DNA from 4 places in the Aquabacterium sp. TM01 genome. Region 2 is predicted to be linked to each of the others. Evidence: predicted binding sites of a transcription regulator. Region 2 holds the regulator's gene; each other region holds the start of a gene.

Region 1 (4,282 bases), 1.2 Mb from region 2:
GGGGCATTCATGGGCGTCTCTCCTTGGCAGCAAGTGGGGCAACACAAGCTCCGAGGGACGCCGCAAGGGGCCGTCAACGGGCAGACGAGGGTGGGGTGCGCAAACAGGCCTGGCCAGTGGCGGCGTGCCGCGCACTGGAAGGGCGGCACCCACCTTCGGCACCGGGTCGGGCCTCTGGCAGAGACGGCTCTTCTTTCGCCGGTATGAACCGGATCAAGTTCAGCGGGTTCGGCACGATGCCATCTCAGCGCCCACACACTTCATGTGCGGCACACCCCGGAGCAGCGCACAGTGTACGTCGGGGACGCCGCCGCCGGCAAGGGGAGTGTCATGGGGCCCGTCACGCGCCCGCAGACCGACGTGCGCGTGTGCGTGGACGGGGCGAGGTGCACGCGGCGTGCACTCAGGGCGCGGTTTTCAGCGGGTCTTCGCGCGCTGCACCGTGATGCGGTGATCACGCTGCGGCGTGACTGCGGACCCGCAGCTGCCACAGCCGCCTCCGCAGGCCGCGGTGGGCGCCTGGGCCCCGGGCATGGCACGTTCGCAAGGCGTACCCTCGGCGCTCACCGGGCGCTGCCACAGCCCCCGCCACGTCGGCCACCAGCGCCGCACCAGATACGCCAGCGCGACCAGCCCGATGCCCAGCGTCACCCAGTTTTGCCAGTCGAAGAAGAAGGCGGCGGCAGGCATGTCAGGCACTCCACTGCAGGGCGAGCCGGTACACGACCCACGACATCGCATACGCCAGCGAGAACAGGTAAGCCGCCATGATCAGCGGCACCCGCCAGCCATTGGTCTCGCGCCGCACGGCAATCAGGGTGGGCAGGCACTGCGGCGCATACACATACCAGGTCATCAGCGACAGGGCGGTGGGCAGGGACCAGGCCTGAGCCAGCACGCCTTGCAAGGCGGTGTGCAGGTCATCGCCAGTCTGGGCAATGGCATAGACCGTGCCCAGCCCCGCCACGGCCACTTCGCGTGCGGCCATGCCCGGGATCAGCGCGATGCAGATCTGCCAGGTGAAGCCAATGGGCTCGAACACCACCGCCATCGCGCGCCCGATCATGCCGGCCAGGCTGTACTCGATCGCTGGCGCCGTGGCCCCTGCAGGCGCGCCGGGAAAGTTCGCCAGGAACCACAGCATCACCATCAGCGACAGGATGATGGTGCCCACGCGGGTGACGAACACCTTCGCCCGCTCCCACAGCCCCACCGCCAGGTTGCGCAGATGCGGCCAGTGGTAATCGGGCAGCTCCATCAGCAGCGGCTGGGCTTCAGACTGTTTGAACACCCGCCTCAGCACGAGCGCCACGATCAGGGCCGAGACGATGCCCGCCATGTACAGCCCGAACAGCACCAGGCCCTGCAGGTTGAACAGGCCACCCACCGTGCGATCCGGGATGAAGGCCGCGATCAGCAGCGCATACACCGGCAGCCGCGCCGAGCAGGTCATCAGCGGCGCGATCAGGATGGTCTTGAGCCGGTCGTGCGGATCGCCAATGGTGCGCGTGGCCATGATGCCGGGGATGGCGCAGGCAAAGCTCGACAACAGCGGGATGAAGGCGCGGCCCGACAGTCCCACGCTGCCCATGATGCGGTCGAGCAAAAAGGCCGCACGCGGCAGGTAGCCCGAATCTTCCAGCACCAGGATGAAGCCGAACAGGATCAGGATCTGCGGCAGGAACACCAGCACCCCGCCGGCCCCACCGATCACCCCCTCCACCAGCAGCTTGCGCAGCATCCCGTCGGGCATGTGCGCCTGCACCCAGGCGCCGATCTGACCCACGCCGGTGTCGATCAGGTCCATGGGCCCCGCCGCCCAGCTGAACACCGCCTGAAACACCAGGAACATCAGCGCGGCCAGGATCACCGGGCCGAGTACCGGGTGCAGCACCCAGTGGTCCAGCCGGGCGGTCAGCGGATTGCCTTCTTCGGGCATGTGCACGCAGGCAGCAAGCAACTCACCCACGCGGCGGTGGCTCTGCTCCACCGGCGTGGCGGCCACGCGCGCCATCTCGCGGGGCCGTGTGGGGGCGGGCAACTGCGCCCAGCCCGTCTGGTCCAGCGTTGCCAGCAAGGCCTGCTCGCCGCCGCTGCGCACCGCCACCGCTTCGACCACCGGGATGCCGAGTTCGGCCTGCAGGCGGGCCACGTCGATGTGGATGCCGCGTTGCGTCGCTTGGTCCATCATGTTGAGCACCAGCACCATGGGCACGTCCAGCGTCTGCAACTCCAGCACCATGCGCAGGTTCAGGCGCAGGTTGGTGGCGTCCACCACGCAGACCAGGCCCATCGGCGCTGACTCCCCGGCGCGCACCCCGGCGATCACATCGCGGGTGATGGCCTCATCGGGCGTGGCCGCCAGCAGGCTGTAGGCGCCAGGCAGGTCCAGCAAACGCCAGGCCTGGCCGGCCGGCGAGACAAACTGCCCCTCCTTGCGTTCCACCGTCACGCCAGCATAGTTGCCGACCTTCTGGCGTGCCCCCGTGAGGCGGTTGAACAAGGCGGTCTTGCCGCAATTGGGGTTGCCAACCAGCGCGATCAGCGGGGTGGTTGACACAGGGGGTGTCGCAGCCGCCATGACCGTCGCTCCTGCAAACTACAAAGAATAAAATAGGTCACCGTGGGGCTCAGCCCGGCAGCACCTCGATCAACGAGGACTCCATCCGGCGCATCGCAAACGTGCTCGTGCCCACCCGCACGGCCAGGGGCCCGTGACCGTGGAACACCCGTCGCAGCACCTGCACGCGCTCGCCCGGGACGAAACCCAGCTCCATCAAGCGCCGCTTCAGAGCCCCGCCATCGTGGTGGCTGCTGCGCACCTCCCGGATCGTGGCAAAGGTGCACACCGGCAACTGGTCCAAGGTGGTGGCCAGCAGGGTGGGCGAGGGAGCGCGGTGTGCCGTCATACCCCATTCTATGAACAAATGCGAACCATTCGCAACAAGGGGCCTTGATTCACATCAGCTCAGCGCGCTTGACAGAACATGTTCATGGGGGGTGTTTACCCCACACTGACGGGGGATGTTTCTCAAGCAGCACTTCCAGACCCATCCGCAGGTTGTTGATTCATAACGACTTTTCCTTTGCAATTTTGCCCTCGAATCGGTTGTAAGTCTTTGATTTCATTGGAATTTTTTCGCTTGCCGGCTGTTCGGGAGCGTCGCCATCGGGTAAAGTGGGATTTAGTGCAAATTCGTGGGGTTTTGTGTGAGTCTGGTCTTTCAGGGAGCATCAGCGCTGTCGCTGGACGCAAAGGGACGCATGGCCGTTCCGGTGCGCCATCGCGACGCCCTGCAAGCCCTGTGCAGCGGCCAACTCACCGTCACCAAACACCCTGAAGGCTGCCTGATGGTCTTTCCGCGCCCCGCGTGGGAGATCTTCCGCGACAAGGTGGCCGCCTTGCCCATGTCCGCCTCGGGCTGGAAGCGCATCTTTCTGGGCAACGCCCAGGACGTCGAGATCGACAGTGCGGCCCGCGTGCTGGTGGCGCCCGAGTTGCGCGCCGCTGCCGGCCTCACCAAGGACGTGATGTTGCTGGGCATGGGCAGCCACTTCGAGTTGTGGGATGCGCAGCGCTACGCCGCGCACGAGGCCGAAGTCATGGCGCAAGCCATGCCCGACGCGCTTCAGGACTTCACCTTCTGACGCGATGCAACAGGCCACATCACCTTTGCAGCATCGCACCGTCCTGCTGCACGAGGCAGTCGATGGTTTGTGGGATCCGGCCGTGGGTCCGCATCCGCAGGGCGTCTACGTGGACGCCACCTTTGGCCGTGGTGGCCACTCGCGCCTGATCCTGTCCAAGCTGGGCCCTGAGGCTCGCCTGATCGCCCTCGATCGCGACCCGGATGCCATCGCGCACGCCACGCAAGGGCCGGACGCCATCACCGATCCGCGCTTCCAGATCGTGCACGCGCCGTTTTCTTCTTGGGCCGAGGTCATCGCCGACCTGGGTCTGGGCCCGGTGCACGGCCTGCTGATGGACATCGGCGTGTCCTCGCCCCAGATCGACAACCCGGAGCGCGGCTTCAGTTTCCGTTTCGATGCGCCGCTCGACATGCGCATGGACACCACCCAGGGCGAGAGCGCGGCCGATTTCCTGGCCCACGCCTCGGTCGACGAACTGACGGAAGTGATTCGCACCTATGGAGAAGAACGGTTTGCTTGGCCCATTGCAAAGGCGCTTGTCGCTCGTCGCGATGAAGGCCAGCCTGTGCGCACCACAGGCGAGCTGTCCGCGGTCGTGGCTCGTACGGTCAAAACCCGTGAAGTCGGTCAA
Region 2 (4,282 bases):
CTGTCATGGTGCAAGGCGAAGTGGTCCATGCCGATGTAGTCATAACCTGCCTGACCAAAGGCCTCAATGGCGGTCGAGAGCATGCCGATCTTGTCTTCGGCCTTGGGCAGATCGGGAGCATGGATGCGCCGTTGGGGCTTGAACCGCTGAGGCAGGTGGGCGTAGGCGTACAAGGCAATGCGGTCGGGCTTCAGGGAGCTGACCTGTTGCATGGTGCGCTGAAAGCTCTCTGGGGTCTGCTTGGGCAGGCCATAGATCAGGTCCATGTTGATGGACATGAAGCCTTCCGCCCGTGCGGCTTGCATGAGTTCGGCCACTTGCTCGAACGGCTGAACGCGGTGGACGGCCTGCTGCACGTCGGGATCGAAATCCTGCACCCCAAAGCTCAGGCGGTTGAAACCCATCGCCGCCAGACGCTTGAGGCGGCCCGCGTCAATGGTGCGGGGGTCGATTTCGATGGCGTACTCGCCACCTTCCACAAAGCGAAAAGCCGTGCGCAGGGTGGCCATAAGCCCCCCCAGTTCGTCGTCATTCAGGAACGTGGGCGTGCCGCCGCCAAAATGCAATTGCGACAAGGGCTGCGGGGCTCCCAGCTGAGCGCTGACCAAATCGATTTCGGTTCGCAGGGCTTCCAGGTACTCCGTCGCCCGCTCGTGATGCTTGGTGATGACCTTGTTGCAGGCGCAGTAATAGCAAACCGACTCGCAAAAGGGAATGTGCACGTACACTGACAAAGGCGTCGCCGCACCGCCAATGACGCCGCCGCCTTCTGCGCGTTGCTGCAGTGCCTGGCGATAGTTAGCAGGCCCGTAAGCCTCCACAAACCGATCGGCCGTCGGGTAGGAGGTGTACCGCGGCCCGTTGACGTCCAAGCGCGACAGCATGTCGCGTGACACAACGGGCGTGTAGGGCAGTACGGAAATCAGGACAGGTTCACTCATGTGAGCCACTGTGCCAAACTCGCGGGCATCAGGGTTGATCTAACTCAATTTCTCAGCCGTCATTGCGGCAACAATCGGGCAGGCTTTGAGGTTACTCATGTTGAACAGTATTTTTCCGATCACCGACGTCAGCGGCACCAGCGCTTCCTCGAACCAGCCTCAAGGCCATCAGGGCGAGCAATCGGAGGCCACCACCTCCTGCGGCGGGGTCAAGTTGGACGCCTTCAAGGTGGCGTGCTCCAGCTGCAATCTGCGCGAGTTGTGTCTGCCCGTTGGCCTGACCCAACCTCAACTGAGCCACCTCGATTCGCTGGTGGCCACACGCCGCACGGTCAAGCGCGGAGATGCCCTCTTTCACACTGGCGATGCCTTCCGCTCGGTGTACGCCGTGCGCACTGGTTTTTTCAAGACGCGTGTGTCATCGGAAGACGGCCGCGATCAGGTGACCGGCTTCCAGATGGCCGGTGAACTGCTGGGGCTGGACGGCATCAGCACCGACCGGCACGCCTGCGACGCCATCGCCCTTGAAGACTCGCAGGTGTGCGTGATTCCTTACGGGCAACTGGAAGAGTTGTCGCGCGAGTTCTCCGACCTGCAGCACCAGTTTCACAAGATCATGAGTCGCGAAATTGTGCGCGACCATGGGGTGATGCTGTTGCTGGGGAGCATGCGCGCAGAAGAGCGCCTGGCGGCGTTCCTGCTCAACCTGACTCAGCGTCTTCATGCGCGCGGCTTTTCGGCCTCGGCCCTGGTGCTGCGCATGACGCGTGAAGAGATCGGCAGCTACCTGGGCTTGAAGCTCGAGACGGTCAGCCGTACGTTCTCCAAGTTCCAGGACGAAGGCCTGCTGGAGGTCAAGCAGCGCGACATCCGCATTACCAATGAAGCCGGTTTGCGCGCCTTGGTAAACAGCGTCAAAGGTTGAGGCCAGAGTGGCCCCAATGAAAAGCCCGCTGCGAGCGGGCTTTTTGCTGCACGCTTCAAACGTGCTGAGCGGTGCCGTGGCGTGAACGGCGCCGGCGGGAAGGCAGCGATTCAACGTGGGGCGGCTCGCCGCCCTGGTTAGACGCTGCCATCCACTGCGCGGCGGCGGCAGCCACTGCAATCAGCGCCCAGAAGACGAAAAAAGCCAAGCTGTAGACCGTGACAGATTCTGGGCGCCAGGCACCGAAACTCAGCGTGGACGGATCCAGCACACTGAAGACCAGCATTTCCAGAACACCGGCCACCACAAAGGACGGCCAGAGAACCTGACCTGCACGGAGCGCGTTACGTGTCATGCCCTTCTCCTTGATGAATGGGAGACAAGACACATGTTGCGCTCGCCTGCCCCATCCATCAGCAGAAGAAACCCTAGGCTGACAGCCAGAGGGGTTCAGCGCTCGGCAGGCGCGGTCGGTGTGGCGTCCTCGTTGGCATGATTGCGAGCCTTGGAAGCCGGGGCCTCCTTCTGTGTCGGGGTCGCGGAGGTGTCCAACACCGGATCGATGTTTTTCACCGCCACGCCGACCGTGAACAGCGAGGCAACCACGACCGCCGCAGGCCCGCCAATGACCATCCAGACGATGGGCAGGCGATACCAAGGCGGATTGTCCACGGGTGTCGAGGGGGTTTGTGTCGTGAGAGGCTGTGTCATGTCATTTCCAAAGATTGCAGGCATCAGCGAGGGACCAGGAAAGTGGTCTTCTCGCGGACATCGACTTGCGGGGCATCACCCTGGCGTAACTGCTCCACCAGAATGGTGACGCCTGTTGCACCCGTGCCCAGGCGCGCACCCACTTCAGGCGGGATGCGCACGGAGACCGGGACCCAACGGGCCTCAGCGGGGCCCAGAACGACGTTGTCGCCGCCCTGTACCTTGGCCTGGCTCAGTTGCTCCACGCCCACGCGGTAGCGCTGCACGCGCTCGCTGGCGTTCATCAACTGCACGCGGTAAACGTTCTCAATGTAGCCATCATCCACCACACGGGCCAGCGCGCCACGGTCACGAACGATGTCCACACGGAAGGGGGGGCGACTGAAAAGGCTGGTCACGAAAGCGGCCAACACCAGAATCAGGATGCTGGTGTACAGCAGCACCCGTGGCCGTTTGACACGCCCCCACATCTCGCTGTTCCCCCACCCCTTTTCCATCGCATTTTGGGTGGAATAACGGATCAGGCCGCGGGGCGTGCCCATTTTGTCCATCACGCTGTCGCAGGCGTCGATGCATGCAGCACACCCGATGCACTCGTATTGCAAGCCCTTACGGATGTCGATGCCCGTAGGGCAAACCTGGACACACAAGGTGCAATCAATGCAGTCGCCCTGCCCCATGGACTGGGCGTTGGCCTTGCGCGAACGGGCACCACGGGGTTCACCGCGCTTCTCGTCGTAGCTGATGATGAGCGTGTCGCGGTCGAACATGGCGCTCTGGAAGCGCGCATACGGACACATGTACTTGCAGACCTGCTCGCGCATGAAACCAGCGTTGCCATAGGTGGCAAACCCGTAAAACAGAATCCAGAAGGTTTCCCACGGCCCCAGGCCGAACGAGATCACCGATTGCCACAGCTCGCGAATCGGGGAGAAATAGCCCACGAAGGTGTAGCCGGTCCACAGCGCCAGAACAATCCATGCCGCGTGTTTGGCAGACTTGCGCGCCAACTTCTCCGCCGTCATGGGCGACTTGTCCATCTTCATGCGCTTGGCACGACTGCCTTCGATCTTGTTCTCCACCCACATGAACATTTCGGTGTAGACCGATTGTGGGCAGGCGTAACCGCACCACAAACGACCGGCCACGGTGGTGAAGAGAAAGAGTCCGTACGCCGAGATGACGAGCAAGGCGGTCAGATAGACCAGATCCTGCGGATACAGAACCAAGTTGAACAGATAGAAGCGACGCGTGCCCAGGTCAAACAGGACGGCCTGACGGTCGTTCCAGTACAGCCAGGGCGTGACGTAAAACACCAGTTGGGTCACCCAAACCATGACCCAGCGCCAGTTCGTGAACCAGCCGGTCACCTCGCGGGCGTAGACTTTCTCCGTCTTCTTGTAAAGAGAAACAATCTCCTCACGGCGCGCCGCTTTGGCTGCATCGGACGAGGCCGCTTCGGCCTTGATGGGAATCACGCGTGGGGACGCTTCGGTGTTCTTTTGTGGTTCGGTCATGGCGCAAATGAAAAAGCGGAGGGGCTGAGCCGGATACCCACCAAGGTATCATGCATCAACCACCTCCGCTTGAATTTACTGCGACTCTTGATGAGCATCAAGCTTGAAGGCCGATACCCATTCAGAGCGCACGTTGCTTACTTGGCCTGAGCCGTCTGTGTCGGGCGAGACAGACCCCAGACGTAGGC
Region 3 (4,282 bases), 1.7 Mb from region 2:
CCAAGCTGGAAGAGAAGTGCCAGTGGGAAGAGATCAAGCCCCAGGTCGACCACGTCATCTTCCCCGATGGCAAGCGCATCATCCTGCTGGCCAAGGGCCGTCTGGTGAACCTGGGCTGCGGCACCGGTCACCCCAGCTATGTGATGTCGTCGAGCTTCGCCAACCAGACCATCGCCCAGATCGAGCTGTTCGCCCACAGCGACGCCTACGACGTGGGCAAGGTCTATGTGCTGCCCAAGCACCTCGATGAAAAGGTGGCTCGCCTGCAGTTGACCACGCTCAACGCCCAGCTCACCGAGCTGACCGAGGAGCAGGCCGCCTACATTGGCGTGCCCAAGCAGGGCCCTTACAAGCCCGACACGTACCGTTACTGACCACCCCCTACGGCCTTCGGCCGCCCCCTCAAGGGGGCAACCGCCAGCGGCCCGGCAGAGCCGGTTCCGCGGCGGTTGCTGGATCTGGCTTCGGCCACCTCACTGGAAATACCATGCCACGCGCAGACCAACTCATCGTTCAACAAGGGCACGCGCCCACCCGCTCGACCGCCCATCGTTTGATCGATGCGCGGGCGGTGCAGTGGCTTGGCCCCAAGGGCTGGACCGTGCTGCGCAAGGCGGGGGAAGACCTGCCGGAAGAGGCTCAGTTTCGCGTCACCAATGACGAGGAGCTGCGCTGGGTCTCGCGCGCCGGGCTCAAGCTCGAAGGCGCCTTGCAGCAGATCGACCTTGATGTATCGGGGCTGACCTGTCTGGACGTGGGCCAGAGCACCGGTGGCTTCACCGACGTGCTGCTGTCCCAGGGCGCCACCCGCGTGGTGGGCGTGGAAGTGGGCCATGGCCAGATCCACGAGAAGCTCAAGACCGATGAGCGCGTGGTGGTGCTGGAGAACGTCAATGCCCGTGAGCTGGACGACAGCCCGCTGCGCGAGCACGCCCCGGCCGAAGGTTTCGATTTGATCGTGGCCGACCTGTCCTTCATCGCGCTGTCCAAGATCGTGCCCCACCTGGCACCCTGGCTCAAGCCGGGCGGGCAGGTGCTGATGCTGATCAAACCGCAGTTCGAAGTGGGCAAGGACCACGTGGGCAAGGGCGGGGTCGTCAAGGACCCGGCCCAGCACGCCCGCGCCCGTGACATGGTGCGCCGCGCCTGTACCGACCTGGGCTGGACCGTCCACAAGGGCTTTGCCAGCGCGATCGCCGGTGGCGACGGCAACCTCGAATTCTTCATCTGGGCGCAGTCGCCGCAGGCCTGATCATCTTCCTGATCGGCCCGGCGGGCCTGCGTGCCCACCTTGAAAGTCAGACACATGACGCAGTCATCCCCGAACTCCCTGCCGGTGAGCGTGGAGTTCTTCCCGCCCAAGACCCCGGAAGGCGTCGACAAGCTGGCCGCCGTGCGCCAGCAGCTGTACGCGATCCGGCCTGAGTACTGCTCCGTCACCTACGGGGCTGGCGGCAGCACGCAAGACGGCACCATCCAGACGGTGCGCGCCATCCTGAGCGAAGGCTGCGACGCGGCCCCGCACTTCTCTTGCATCGGCGCGAGCAAGGCCAGTGTGCGCGAGCAACTCGCCCAGTTCAAAGCCGAAGGGATCAAGCGCATCGTCGCGCTGCGCGGCGACCTGCCCAGCGGCTACGGCGGCTTTGGCGAGTTCCGCTATGCCAGCGACCTGGTGGCCTTCATCCGTGAGGAAACTGGCAGCCACTTCCAGATCGAGGTGGGCGCCTACCCCGAGATGCATCCCCAGGCCCGCAATCCGAAGGCCGACCTGCTGGCCTACGCCACCAAGGTCAAGGCCGGGGCCGATGTGGCCATCACCCAGTACTTCTTCAACAGCGACGCCTACTTCCGCTTCGTCGAAGAGGCCGAGGCACTGGGCGCGACCATCCCGGTCGTGCCGGGCATCATGCCCATCCTCAACAGCAGCCAGCTGCTGCGTTTCTCGGATGCCTGTGGTGCCGAGGTGCCGCGCTGGATCCGCACGCGACTGGAAGGCTTTGGCGACGACAAGGCCTCCATCCAGGCCTTCGGGCTGGACGTGGTCACCGACCTGTGCGAGCAGCTGCGTGCCGGTGGCGTGCCGGGCCTGCACTTCTACACGATGAACCAGTCGGCGCCGGTGCTGGCGCTGTGCGAGCGCCTGGGCTTGATCCCCGCCTGATCGGGGCGCCTTGGCCGCGCTGAGCCACGGCCGCAACAGCCGTGTCAACAGGGTGTGGCGCGCTGGCATCGGGTTTTCCTGATCTGGCGCAAACGCCCTGAGCTTCTCAGGGTTGTTCCCTGCTTTCGCTGAGCGGACTTGATGTGGCGCAAGTCTGGCGCGAGGGGCACTTGTTGCAATGTGTTCATGGCGGCACCGAAGGTCGGTGTCGCAACGGTTCCCTGTCATCCAAAGGACTGCATCATGAACAAGACCCTCCGCGCTGTTGCCATCGCCGCCCTGTCTGTGGCCGCTCTGACCCCTGCCATTGCGCAGGAAACCCCTTGGCAGGTGCGTGTGCGCGCGGTGAACATCGACCCGGCGAACAAGGACAGCACCGGCTTGGGTTTGAGTGTCAACGAGAAGCTCATTCCCGAACTGGACATCAGCTATTTCTTCACCCCGAACATCGCCGCCGAGCTGATCCTGACCTACCCGCAAAAGCACAACGTCAAGTCGAATGGCGCCGTGATCGGTAGCCTGCGTCACCTGCCGCCCACGCTGACGCTGCAGTACCACTTCATGCCCAACGACACGGCCATCCGTCCGTATGTGGGGGCTGGTATCAACTACACCAACTTCAGCAGCGTCCGCTTTGACAGCGCAGTGCAAACAGCATTGGAGCCAAACGTCAAGCGCGGCAGCTGGGGCTGGGCCCTGCAGGCCGGCATGGACATCCCGCTGAACAAGCAGTGGTCGATCAACGTCGATGTCAAGAAGGTGCAGATCCATGCTGACGTGACCTCCTTCGGTCAGAAGGCTGGCACCCTCAAGGTCGACCCCCTGCTGATCGGCGTGGGCCTCGGCTACCGCTTCTGAGGCGGCTCATGGCGTGAGCCTCGCGAGGCTCCGCGTCCCCACAGGGCTCCCACTCGGGAGCCCTTTTTGCTGGCGCACGACGATTTCGACGTCAAATGCTCCCAGGTGCGCAGCTGTGACCTCCCTCGCATGGGGGGTGTTTAAGGGTGAACGCTAAAGGACGTTAGAGGCCGTGCTTGCAAGATCGGGTCATCGGCGGTGAAGACCGCTTTGTCCACATCTCACCAACCTAGAGGTGACCGCATGCAAGCACGCTCTGCCTTTCTGAAGTCCACCGCCCTGGCCGCTTTGCTTGCGACCAGCCTCACGGCCGCGCAGGCCGCCGCTTTCACCGCACCGACCTCGGCCGTGCTGTCCCTCGAAGGGCTGACGGGCTTGCTGACCTCGGCCACCTTCACCAGCCTCGGTAACGCCACCTTCGACGCAGGCACCAGCACGCTGACCTCGGCCTTCACTTCGGTGAGCCTGAGCAACGCCTCGGCCACCGACCTGATCGGCGTGGCCAACGCCAGCGACGGCATCCGTCTGACCGCGGGGACCGACATCGTCGACATCACCGGCCTGAGCTACAGCAACGCCACCAAGTCGCTGAGCGCCGTCGTGACGATCAACGGCTCACAGGCTTACAGCGGCGCGTTCCTGAAGGCGACCACCGCCTCCGTTTCCGAAACCTTCAATGCCACCGCTGGCACTGGCTTGTTGAGCACGGGCGCCCTGAAGTTGACCACGGCCGGTGCCACGCCGCTGCTGGCGGCTTTCAATGCCTCCGGCTCGATCGGCCTGATCGGGCTGTTTGAGATCGGCACCCTGCAGGTGGACGTGCTGGCCCCCGCGGTGGCCGTGCCCGAGCCCTCCACCTACGCCCTGATGGGCCTGGGCCTGGTTGGCATCGGTTTCGCCGCGCGTCGCCGCCGCGCCGCCTGAGACGCATCAGTTCTCTGCGTGGGCCCAGCCAGACCTGTGGTTTGGTGAGGTTTTCGGGGGCGCCTTCTGTGGCGCCCCACTTTTTTGTGACCGCTGCCCACGCCAGCAAGCCGGAACCCGCAGGAGTAGACTGACGGATTGCATCCCGCATCTGCCTTTTTCCGGAGTCGTTTCCATGTCGACCGCGCGTACCGCCGCTTCGCCCACCCCTCGCCGCACCGCCTCTGCTCAGGCCAAGCCGGCGATCAAGGCCAAGGCCGGACCGCTGACGATTCAGGACTACCTGCAGAAGATCCTCACCAGCCGCGTGTACGACGTGGCCGTGGAGACCTCGCTGGA
Region 4 (4,282 bases), 1.4 Mb from region 2:
CCCGGCCATGCGCGAGGGCTCGGGCATGGTCGAGTTCCACAAGAAGTTTCCCTCACGTTACTTTGACGTGGGCATTGCCGAGCAGCACGCGGTGACCTTTGCCGCGGGGCTGGCCTGCGAAGGTCTCAAGCCCGTGGTGGCGATCTACTCCACCTTCCTGCAGCGTGGCTACGACCAGATGATCCACGACGTGGCGCTGCAGAACCTGCCCATGGTGTTCGCGCTGGACCGCGCTGGCATCGTCGGGGCCGATGGTGCCACCCACATGGGCGCCTTCGACATCGCCTTCGTGCGCTGCATCCCCAACATGAGCATGATCGCGCCGGCCGACGAGGCCGAGTGCCATCAGGCCCTGAGTGCGGCGCACGCGCAAAACCACCCGGTGTGCGTGCGTTACCCGCGTGGCGCTGGTGCCGGGGTGCCGGTGCCCACCGACCTCTCACCGCTGCCCTGGGGCAAGGCCGAGGTGCGCCGTCAGGTGCACGCGCCGGTGGCGGGCAAGCGCGTGGCCATCCTGGCCTTTGGCACCTTGCTGTATCCCGCGCTGCAGGCCGGTGAGGCGCTGGACGCCACCGTGGTCAACATGCGTTTCGTGAAGCCGCTCGACACCGAACTGCTGCTGGAAATGGCGCACAGCCACGACCTGCTGGTGACCGTGGAAGAGGGCTGCGTGCAGGGCGGTGCGGGCAGCGCCGTGGCCGAGGCCTTGTCGGCCGCCGGCGTGAACACGCCCTTGATGATGCTGGGTCTGCCCGACGAGTTTGTCGAGCATGGCGACCCGGCCAAGCTGCTGGCGCTGTGCGGTCTCGATGCCGAGGGCATCGAGCAGGCGGTGCGCGAGCGGCGCGCGCAACTGGCGGGTTGACGGGCTCTGAGCCCGACCCGCCTGTACGGGCCCTCAGCGAGGGCCGTGCAGGCTCAGCCGTGGGTGCCGCAGGGCTCCACGCTGCAACTGCTCACTGTGTTCTGGGGCAGCATCTCTGGCTTGCTGATGTGGCCGGTGACCGTGTCGTAGCCCACCTCGCTCAGGTGCTGGGCCAGGCCGGCATCCATGGCGTCGATGTGGTGCGGCAGCCAGACGGTCAACTCGTGGGCCATCTGGCGCACGATGGCCAGATTCCCTCCGGCGCCTTGCTCTGCCCCTTCCCGCATGATCTGCAACACCGTGGCATGTTGCGAGCTGTGGCAGTTGTTCGGCGCAAAGCCGGTGGCCTGCATCCAGCGGTCTTCCTGGGCAAAGTGGTCGGCCGTGTGCGCGATGAGCCGGCCCCACTGGGCGAGCAGGGTGTCATCGTCGGCGTCCAGCACCGCAGCGATCAGGTCGGTGCACTCGGTGTGCAGGGTGTCCAGCGCGTGCATGTCCAGCGACATGTCCGGGGACCAGGTGAAACTTGACATGGGTACTTCCTCACACGGCATCGGGGCCAACAACCATCACGGGGGCGAGGGTAGCCGGGTCGTACACGGGTAAGTTTGAGCTGGCTCAACAAAATCGGGCGGTACCCACTCCCCGTATGCGGGAGTCGGCATCGCCCGTGATTTTCTGACGATCACGCCAGACGGGTGCGGTGGCGGGCCACTTGGGTGCGCACCTGGTCGGGCGCCGTGCCGCCCAGGATGTTGCGGGCGTTGAGCGAGCCACGCAGGCTCAGCACCTCGTAGACGTCCTGTTCGATGGCGGGGTTGTAGGCCTTGAGCTTGTCCAGCGGCAGCTCCGACAGGTCCACGCCGGCGGCAATGGCGTCCTTCACGGCGTGGGCCACCACCTCGTGGGCATCGCGGAAAGGCAGGCCCTTTTTGACCAGGTAGTCGGCCAGGTCGGTGGCGGTGGCGTAGCCCTTCTTGGCAGCACGCTCCATCGCTTCGGGCTTGACGGTGATGCCCGCAGCCATCTCGGCGAAGATGCGCAGCGTGTCCTTCAGCGTGTCGACCGTGTCGAACAAGGGTTCCTTGTCTTCCTGGTTGTCCTTGTTGTAGGCCAGGGGCTGGCCCTTCATCAGGGTGATCAGGCCCATCAGGTGCCCGACCACGCGGCCGGTCTTGCCACGCGCCAGCTCGGGCACGTCAGGGTTCTTCTTCTGCGGCATGATCGACGAGCCCGTGCAGAAGCGGTCGGCCAGGTCGATGAAGCCGAACGACTGGCTCATCCACAGGATCAGCTCTTCCGACAGGCGCGAGACGTGCACCATCAGCAACGAGGCCGCGGCGGTGAATTCAATGGCGAAGTCGCGGTCAGAGACGCCATCCAGGCTGTTCTGGCAGACCGCTTCGAAGCCCAGCGTACGGGCTACGCGCTCGCGGTCGAGCGGGTAGCTCGTGCCGGCCAGGGCCGCCGAGCCCAGCGGCAGGCGGTTCACGCGCTTGCGCAGGTCGATCATGCGCTCGGCGTCGCGGGCGAACATTTCCACATAGGCCAGCAAATGGTGGCCAAAGGCCACGGGCTGGGCCACCTGCAGGTGGGTGAAGCCCGGCAGGATCACGTCGGTGTTCTGCTCGGCCACGTCCACCAGGGCTTTTTGCAGTTCGGTCAGCAGTAGGCCGATCTCGTCGATTTCACCACGCAGCCACAGGCGCACGTCGGTGGCGACCTGGTCGTTGCGCGAACGGCCGGTGTGCAGGCGCTTGCCGGCGTCACCGACCAGCTGGGTCAAACGGGCTTCGATGTTCAGGTGCACGTCTTCCAGGTCGAGCTTCCACTCGAAGGTGCCGGCTTCGATCTCACTGCGGATCTGGGCCATGCCCTTCTGGATCGCGGCCAGGTCATCGGCCGAGATCAGGCCCTGGGCCTGCAGCATGTCGGCGTGGGCCAGCGAGCCCTGGATGTCGGCCGCCCACAGGCGCTTGTCGAAAAACACGCTGGCGGTGTAGCGCTTGACCAGCTCGCTCATCGGCTCGGAAAACAGGGCCGACCAGGCCTGGGACTTCTTGTCGAGTTGGTTGGTGCTCATGAGGGGATCCGGCAGCGCGCTCTTCGCGCAGAATGTGCAAACCATGGATTTTAATGACCCTGTGGCCTCGGGCGCCAGTCCGACCGCTCAACCCCCTGCGCAACCCCCTGTGCTTTTCGACGTGTGTCACGTCGGGGTGGTGCTGCGTGTCGTGCTGACGGTGCAGCTCGTGACAGCGCTGGCGCTGGCCTTTTCCGCGCCCGATGCGGGCGAGGCCTTCAACCGCTGGTCGCAAACCACGGTGGCCACCTTGCCGGCCAGCTTGCTGTGGTTGGTGCTGGCCTGCGCCGCGCGACGGCCCCTGCAACGCGCCCGCGAGGGCGTGCAGTGGTTGTTTGCCATCGGCCTGGGCGCCGGGGTGGCGGTGCTGGCCCAATGGGAGCTGGCCTGGCTGGCACAGGTGTTGACCGACCTGCCGGTGCAGTGGGGCTGGCCACAGGTGCCCGCCGCCTTGACGGGAGGCTGGATGGGCGCGGCTTGCCTGGCCTGGTTGAAGCACCGCGCCCGCAGCGTGATGCCGGCCCATGCGGCGGCGCGCCTGGCCGAATTGCAGGCGCGCATCCGGCCTCATTTCCTGTTCAACACGCTCAATACCGCCATTGCGCTGGTGCAGGTCGACCCGCCGCGCGCCGAGCGGGTGCTGGAGGATCTGGCTGAACTCTTCCGTCAGGCCCTGGCGGCGCCGCAGGGTCGCAGCACCTTGGCCGACGAGATCGCGCTGTCGCGCCGCTATCTGGACATCGAACAGCTGCGCTTTGGCGAGCGCCTCAAGGTGCACTGGCAGCTCGATCCCGCGGCCGATGCCACCGTCTTGCCGCCCCTGATCCTGCAGCCCCTGGTCGAGAATGCGGTGCGCCACGGGGTCGAGCCCAGTGCCGAGGGCGGCTGGGTCTCGGTGCAGACGCAGGCACAGGCCGGCCACGTGGTGCTGACGGTGCGCAACAGCGTGCCCCAGCAAGGCGCCTTGCCCTTTGCGCCGGGACACGGCATGGCCTTGCGTAATGTGCGTCAACGCCTGCAACTGATGCACGACGTGCAACTGGGTTTTGCGGCGGGCCTCAAGTCCGCTGCCACGCCGGGCGAGTCCGCCCTCTACGAGGTGCGGGTGAGGGTGCCCTTGTCCGAGAAAGAAATGGCATGACGACGCTGACCGTGGCCCTGATCGATGACGAACCCTTGGCGCGACTGCGCTTGCGCACGCTGCTCGCGCAGAACGAGCCCGCGTGCGAGGTGGTGGGCGAGTTCGGCGAATCCGTGGCGGCCTTGCTCTGGTTGCGCGAACAGGACGCCGTGGGGCAGGGCCCTGACATGATCTTGCTGGACATCCAGATGCC

The links. The regulator FNR, encoded in region 2, switches genes on or off when oxygen is low (the NO sensors DNR and NnrR bind a similar motif). The targets are predictions, from matches to a motif close to TTGATNNNNATCAA.
Region 1: AC3WW4_RS03345 (FeoA family protein) is a predicted target of FNR. The motif match lies at 2,954-2,967, and genes of this name have one in related genera.
Region 3: AC3WW4_RS01605 (OmpW/AlkL family protein) is a predicted target of FNR. The motif match lies at 2,300-2,313, and genes of this name have one in related genera.
Region 4: AC3WW4_RS15555 (hemerythrin domain-containing protein) is a predicted target of FNR. The motif match lies at 1,474-1,487, and genes of this name have one in related genera.

Annotation. Positions count from the first base shown of each region.
Region 1 is NZ_AP046529.1:727,842-732,123, forward strand. It holds gene thiC (phosphomethylpyrimidine synthase ThiC) at 1-11, opposite strand, end outside; TPP riboswitch at 174-289, opposite strand; gene AC3WW4_RS03335 (hypothetical protein) at 418-690, opposite strand; gene feoB (ferrous iron transporter B) at 692-2,581, opposite strand; gene AC3WW4_RS03345 (FeoA family protein) at 2,631-2,909, opposite strand; gene mraZ (division/cell wall cluster transcriptional repressor MraZ) at 3,217-3,648, shown strand; partial or broken gene rsmH (16S rRNA (cytosine(1402)-N(4))-methyltransferase RsmH) at 3,653-4,282, shown strand, end outside.
Region 2 is NZ_AP046529.1:1,968,849-1,973,130, reverse strand. It holds gene hemN (oxygen-independent coproporphyrinogen III oxidase) at 1-941, opposite strand, end outside; gene fnr (fumarate/nitrate reduction transcriptional regulator Fnr) at 1,039-1,866, shown strand; gene AC3WW4_RS09020 (hypothetical protein) at 1,922-2,221, opposite strand; gene AC3WW4_RS09015 (nitrogen fixation protein FixH) at 2,317-2,577, opposite strand; gene ccoG (cytochrome c oxidase accessory protein CcoG) at 2,601-4,094, opposite strand; gene ccoP (cytochrome-c oxidase, cbb3-type subunit III) at 4,232-4,282, opposite strand, start outside.
Region 3 is NZ_AP046529.1:309,198-313,479, forward strand. It holds gene ahcY (adenosylhomocysteinase) at 1-374, shown strand, start outside; gene AC3WW4_RS01595 (TlyA family RNA methyltransferase) at 488-1,252, shown strand; gene metF (methylenetetrahydrofolate reductase [NAD(P)H]) at 1,307-2,161, shown strand; gene AC3WW4_RS01605 (OmpW/AlkL family protein) at 2,405-3,019, shown strand; gene AC3WW4_RS01610 (PEP-CTERM sorting domain-containing protein) at 3,263-3,943, shown strand; gene ilvA (threonine ammonia-lyase, biosynthetic) at 4,119-4,282, shown strand, end outside.
Region 4 is NZ_AP046529.1:3,368,934-3,373,215, reverse strand. It holds gene dxs (1-deoxy-D-xylulose-5-phosphate synthase) at 1-865, shown strand, start outside; gene AC3WW4_RS15555 (hemerythrin domain-containing protein) at 919-1,398, opposite strand; gene argH (argininosuccinate lyase) at 1,551-2,948, opposite strand; gene AC3WW4_RS15545 (sensor histidine kinase) at 2,992-4,089, shown strand; gene AC3WW4_RS15540 (LytR/AlgR family response regulator transcription factor) at 4,086-4,282, shown strand, end outside.